DNA from 2 places in the Cellulosimicrobium sp. JZ28 genome. Region 2 is predicted to be linked to the other one. Evidence: riboswitches for the same ligand, from Rfam matches in the RefSeq annotation. Region 2 holds a riboswitch; the other holds the start of a gene.

What was found. A riboswitch is a leader RNA that binds a small molecule or an ion and turns the genes downstream of it on or off. The one in region 2 is predicted to bind cyclic di-AMP.
Region 1: it holds a riboswitch for cyclic di-AMP, as region 2 does, so the genes downstream of both, BJP59_RS08385 (C40 family peptidase) here and BJP59_RS13570 (C40 family peptidase) in region 2, are expected to answer to the same signal.

What each region holds. Positions count from the first base shown of each region.
Region 1 covers NZ_CP017660.1:1,816,292-1,819,547, reverse strand. The annotation lists gene BJP59_RS08395 (DUF305 domain-containing protein) at 1-378, shown strand, start outside; gene BJP59_RS08390 (F510_1955 family glycosylhydrolase) at 461-1,402, shown strand; cyclic di-AMP (ydaO/yuaA leader) riboswitch at 1,477-1,635, shown strand; gene BJP59_RS08385 (C40 family peptidase) at 1,635-2,435, shown strand; gene BJP59_RS08380 (hypothetical protein) at 2,635-3,078, shown strand; gene BJP59_RS08375 (histidine phosphatase family protein) at 3,103-3,256, shown strand, end outside.
Region 2 covers NZ_CP017660.1:3,035,233-3,038,488, reverse strand. The annotation lists gene serC (phosphoserine transaminase) at 1-350, opposite strand, end outside; gene BJP59_RS13575 (metal-dependent transcriptional regulator) at 597-1,307, shown strand; cyclic di-AMP (ydaO/yuaA leader) riboswitch at 1,474-1,634, shown strand; gene BJP59_RS13570 (C40 family peptidase) at 1,642-2,451, shown strand; gene BJP59_RS13565 (universal stress protein) at 2,639-3,256, shown strand, end outside.

The DNA of each region.
Region 1 (3,256 bases), 1.2 Mb from region 2:
GACCCTGAGGTCACGGACCTGGCGAACCAGATCAAGGACGCCCAGGGTCCGGAGATCGAGCAGCTGACCACGTGGCTCGAGGAGTGGGGCTCCCCGATGGAGGAGTCCGGCGCGATGGACCACGAGGCGATGGGCCACGGGTCCATGGACGGGATGATGAGCGAGGAGGACATGCAGGCCCTGGACGCCGCGCAGGGCGCGGAGGCGGGGCAGCTGTTCCTCGAGCAGATGATCGTCCACCACGAGGGTGCCGTCGAGATGGCGCAGACCCAGGTCGACGAGGGCGAGAACGCGGACGCGGTCGCGATGGCGCAGGAGATCGTCGAGACCCAGCAGACCGAGATCTCCACCATGGAAGACCTGCTCGCGTCGAGCTGATCCCGCCCCGCGGGGCGTGCGCGCTGTCGCACGCGTCTGACGTGCGCGCGCCCCGCGGGCCCAGGCCGAAGGACCTCACACCGTGCTCAACCCTGCCCTCACGAGGCGGGTGACCGGGTGGGCCGCAGCGGGATCCGTGCTGCTGCTGGCCGCCTGCACCCCGACTCCACCACCGACACCCGACGCGACGACGCTCGCGTCCCAGGGCCTGCCCGACTTCGGGCACGTGCACGACGTCCAGGTCGTGGGCGACGACCACTCCGTCCTCATCGCCACCCACACCGGGGTCTGGACCCTCGGCGACCCGTTCGAGGACGACCCCGGGCCGGTCGAGCGGGTCGGCACGGGCCGCCAGGACACGATGGGCATGACCCTCGCCGTCGACGGCACCGTGTACGCCTCGGGCCACCCTGCGCCCGGGGAGCAGCCGGAGCTCGAGAAGCCCAACCTCGGGCTGATCCGCAGCACCGACGGCGCCGCGACGTGGGATCCCGTCTCCCTCACCGGGGAGGTCGACTTCCACGCCCTGAGCACCGCGAGCACCGGCGACGGCACCGTCCGCGTCGTCGGGCTGGACTCGGGGACCTCGACCGTGCTGGTCAGCGACGACTCGGGCGAGACGTGGTCGCGGGGCGCGACCGTGGAGGCCCGCGACCTGCACCTCCTGGACGCGGACCCGGACACGGTCGTCGCGACCACGCCCACCGGTCTGCAGCTCAGCCGCGACGGCGGCCGGAGCTTCGCCCCCGACCGGGCGGCGCCCGCCCTCGTGCTCGTCGACGACGAGCGGGGCGGAGCGCTGATCGGGCTCGATGCCAGGGGGGTCGTCTGGACCGGCACGCCCGGTACCGAGAGCTGGGACAGCCACGGCACCGCGCCCGAGGGCGTGCAGGCCATGACCTACGTGCCCGACGACAGCCCTGGCAACCAGCCGTGGATCCTCGTCGCCACGGAGACCGGCCTGTTCACCAGCCGCGACCTCGGTGCGAGCTGGGACGCGGCGCTCGGCGCCGACCGCGGGTGAGACGTCGCCCGCAGCCTCATGCTCCTCGCGGAACGGTCCGCGAGGGATCCCGGAGGGTGCCGAGCCCTGTCAGCTCCGGGAGCACGCCATCGACCACCACGACAGCGGCGGGGGAACCTCACGCGAGCACCGCGGTGCTCTGGGGTGAAGCCGGGCCGCAACCACCGGTCCGACCGGGTCACTCTCCGACCCGAACCCGACAGCTCACCCCGTAGGCACGAAGGAGACCACCATGAACGCAAGAAACCCGGGACGCCACCGTGCGTCCCACCGACCGATCACGCCGCTGACCTCGATAGCCCGCACGGCGCAGGAGGGGACGGCGAACGCCGCCCGTAAGGGTGTCCTCCTGGCCGCCGGGTCGGGGCTGCTGGTCTCGGGGTTCGCGGCACCTGCCAGCGCCGCGCCGAGCACGGAGCCCCAGGCCGTGTCCGGGGTCGATCTCAGCGCGCTGACCGAGCAGGCCCGCCAGGCGCTCAGCGCCGCACCGGCGGTGACCGTCTCGGCCGACGCGTCGTTCGCGATCGAGCAGGCACCGGTGACAGTCACCCCCGCACCGGAGCCGGAGCCGGAGCCGGAACCCGAGCCGGAGCCGGAACGCCAGGAGCATCCGTCCCGCAGCGAGGAACGGACGAGCACCTCGGCGGAGCAGGGTGCCACGGAGGAGGCCTCGGCTCCCGTCGCGGTGCCGTCGTCGGCGGCGGGCTCGGCCGTGGTCAGCATCGCGGCGCGCTACCTCGGCGTGCCGTACCTCTGGGGCGGGACGACCCCGGACGGGTTCGACTGCTCCGGCTTCACGTCCTACGTCTACGCCCAGGTCGGCATCGACCTGCCCCGGACCTCGTCGCAGCAGCGGTACGCGGGGACGGTGATCTCCCGAGACCATGCGCAACCCGGTGACCTGATCTGGAGCCCGGGGCACATCGGCATCTACGTCGGGGACAACCAGCAGATCGAGGCTCCGTCGCCGGGCAAGACCGTCCGGTACGGGGAGATCTGGCAGTCCAACCCCACCTTCATCCGGGTGGGCTGACCGCAGGAGGGCCCCACCCGGCGGGTGGGGCCCTCCCTCGGCCGATATACCCTTGTGGGGTATGGCTCGCGGGCGTCGGTCCCGTCGGCACGACAGGAAGAAGGACAGGCATGGCGTCCCGGGGACATCGCGGCGAGCACGGACCGACGGCGGTCCGCCACCAGGCCCGCCACCAGGTGCGGCACCAGGGCATCGACGCGTGACGGCGACGACCTCGACCGACGAGACGACCCCCACCGACGAGCGGGGACGTCGTCCCCGCCCAGGGCGCACGGTGCCCGGCATCACGGCGTGCGGGCTGTGCGCGGGGGAGACGCTGGCCGCGACCGACACCCGTCCGGGCGGGCAGCTCGAGCGTCTGCGCCGGATCGCCGAGAGCGGGGACGCGCGCCTGACGGTCGTGGACTGCCTCGACGCGTGCGAGCGCGGGGACGTCGTCGTGGTGCGGCCGGTGCCCGCCGCGCGTGCCGCCGGCCCCGCCTGGTTCGAGCAGCTGGCGGGCGACGAGCTCACCGCCGCCCTGCACTCGTGGATCCGCGCGGGCGGGCCGGGCCTGGCGCCCCTGCCCGACCAGCTGGCCCCGCGGGTGATCTCGACCCAGGCCGAGGTACCACCGCCCCCGGACGTCGCCGCCGCGGGCTGAGCGTCGGTCACCTACGCTCGGGGCATGCCGACCGTCCTGCTCGTCCGTCATGGCCGCACCACCGCGAACGCGAGCGGCATCCTCGCCGGGCGGGCCGACGGCGTCGCGCTGGACGCCGTCGGGCGCGACCAGGCGGCCCGGGCGGCCGAGCGCGTCGCGGGCGTGCCGCTCGCGCGGG
Region 2 (3,256 bases):
GTCGTCGCGGCGGCGAACTTCGCGCCGAACTCGCCGAACGCTGCGTGCTGCGCCTTCGAGCGGACGAGGCATGCCGTCGCGACGTCCCAGAACGTCGTGGAGCCGCCGTTGCCGAGCACGACCTCGTAGCCGTCGGGCAGCGCGAACAGCGTGGCGAGGCCCTCGCGCGTGCGGCGCACGAGCGACCGGACGGGCGCCTGCCGGTGGGACGTCCCCAGCAGGGAGGTGCCGGCGTCGGACAGCGCCCGGACCTGCGCGGCGCGGACCTTGGAGGGCCCGGACCCGAAGCGGCCGTCGGCCGGCAGGAGGTCCGAGGGGATCGTGATCGAGGTGTTCGCGAGATCGGGCACGGCGTCACCCTACGCGCGCGCGGCGCACCCCGGGAGCCTCGTCCACAGGCCGTGCGTCACCGCAGGGTCCGCGCCGGGGCCCGCGGGGAGGCGCGGGCCACCAGGCACCACGGGTGCCTCTGGACGACACCGCGGTCGGGTCACGGGCTCGCCATAGACTGACCCCCAGCGGCCCGCCGGTGCGGGCAGGCGCCCCGTGGAGCGACGACCGGGCGCCCCGAGCCGACGAGCGACTGGGAGCGTGACGTGACCGATCTGATCGATACCACCGAGATGTATCTGAAGACGATCTACGAGCTCGTGGAGGAGGGCATCGTCCCGCTGCGCGCGCGCATCGCGGAGCGCCTCGGCCACTCGGGGCCCACGGTGTCGCAGACGGTGGCGCGCATGGAGCGCGACGGGCTCGTCGTCGTCACGGGGGACCGCCACCTCGAGCTCACGCCCGCGGGCCACGAGAAGGCGACGCGCGTCATGCGCAAGCACCGGCTCGCCGAGCGGCTCCTCACGGACGTCATCAAGCTCGACTGGGAGTACGTGCACACCGAGGCGTGCCGCTGGGAGCACGTGATGAGCGAGCTCGTCGAGGAGCGGCTCCTCGGGCTGCTCGACCACCCGCACTTCGACCCGTACGGCAACCCCATCCCGGGCTTGCCGGAGCTCGGGGAGCAGCTCGAGGAGGTCGACTTCCTCGACGGCGTCGTGTCGCTCCCCGTCCACCTCGCCCAGCACGGTCTCGGCGGCGGCGAGGTGCGCGTCGTGCTCCAGCGGATCGCCGAGCCGGTCCAGGTCGACGTCGAGCTCCTCGCGCGGTTCGCCCAGGCCGGGGTGCTGCCGCGCCGCACGCTCGTGGTGCGCCCGGCGCCGGCCGGCGGGGTCACCGTGCAGGGAGAGGGTGCGCCGGTCGTCCTCGACCTGCCCGACGACGTCGCGCGCCACCTCTTCGTCGCCCGCGGATAGCCGCCCGTTCACCGGGGGAAACGCCGTGACCTGCGGCGATGCGAGGGGCCGTGTTCCGTCGTAATGGGAACGTGACTTTTGCCGAGGGGTCCTGTACGGTCGTCCTGCTCCGTCGGGATACCCATCTGGCGGAGACCTCGCGCGGAACGCCTAACCCTGTCACCGCGAGAGGCCCACGACGACCCGATGACAGGGACGGGGGACCCACTTCCGGGTGCTGGAGACAGCGCCCTTGGGGTGAAGCCCGACGGACTCCGGTCCGCCAGGCCGGGTGACTCTTCCACCCGAACCCGACAGCTGACCTCGCAGGCGTCCAGGAGAGGCAACAGTGACCGTGAGCACGACTCGCGCCCGCCACCGCGCGGCGCGGCGTCCCGTGACGCCACTCAGCACCATCGCCCAGGCCGCATCGGACCAGATGTCGAGCGTCGGTCGTCGTACCGCCGTCGTCGCCGCGTCCTCCGGCCTCATCGTCTCGATGATCGGCGCCGCCGCCCCCGCGACGGCCGCCCCGGTCGACAACGAGTCCGGCAAGCTCAACGCCGTCGACCTCAGCGCCCTCACCGCGCAGGCCCGCCAGGCCCTCGAGGCCGCCCCGGCCGTGACCGTCGCGGCCGACGCGGCGTTCACCATCGAGGAGGCCCCGGTCACCGTGACCCCGGCCCCCGAGCCGGAGCCGGAGCCCGAGCCCGAGCCCGTCCGCACCACGCAGACGAGCCGCACGCAGGAGCGCCAGTCCACGCAGTCGTCGTCCGACGAGTCGCAGGCCTCGGCCCAGCAGGAGGCCTCCGTCGGCGCCCCGGCGTCGGCCTACGGCTCGTCGATCGTCTCGATCGCGGCCCGCTACGTGGGCGTCCCGTACGTCTACGGCGGCACCACCCCCGACGGCTTCGACTGCTCGGGCTTCACCAGCTACGTCTACGCCCAGGTCGGCATCAACCTGCCGCGCACGTCGGGCGCCCAGGGTTCGGTCGGCACCAAGGTGTCGCGCGACCAGGCGCAGCCGGGCGACCTCATCTGGACGCCGGGCCACATCGCCATCTACGCGGGCGACAACATGATGATCGACGCCCCGCGTCCCGGGAAGTCGGTCCAGTTCCGCCAGATCTGGCAGTCGAACCCCACCTTCATCCGCGTGGCCTGATCGCTCACCCGATCAGGACCCCCGCGGTCACTGGCTGGACGAACCCCGTCCGCTCGCACTCAGCGCGAGCGGGCGGGGTTCGTGGCATTCTTGACGTGTTCGTGACTCGTGGCAGACGGACGGCCGGGCCTGGTCTCGGCTAGGTTGGTCGTCCGATGGCACCGGGCCGTCGAGAGGAGAGTCGCTCATGACCCGCACGGAATCCGTCCTCGTCGGTGTCGACGGCTCGGCGCCGAGCCTCCACGCCCTGGACTGGGCCGCGGCGTACGCGCTGCGCGTGGGGTGGCCCCTCCACATCGTGTGCACCTACTCGTTGCCGTCGTTCACGGCGGCGTCGCTCGACGGCGGCTACGCGGCCCTCGACGACTCGGCCATCCAGGAGGGCGCGCGCGCCGTCCTGGAAGAGGCTCGCGCCCGCGCCGAGGGCGCCGGGGTCCGCACGACGGCGACCGTCACGACCGGCGACGCCGCGGGGGTCCTCGTCGAGATGTCGCGCGAGCACGCGCTCGTCGTCGTCGGCACGCGGGGGCGCGGCGGCTTCACCGAGCGGCTGCTCGGCACCGTCTCCTCCGCGCTGCCCGCGCACGCGCACTGCCCGACGGTCGTCGTGCCGTACCGCGCGGGCGGGAAGGACGACGAGGGCGGCGCGCAGGAGCTGCCGCCGGTGCGGGACCTGCGCCGGATCGTCGTCGGGGTGGACGGGTCGCCGTCCGCGGAGATCGCGCTGCGGCACGCGATCCGTCAGGCCCGCGCCTGGGACGCCGAGCTCGTCGCGGTCGCCGGCGTCCCCGTCGGTGCCGGTGCG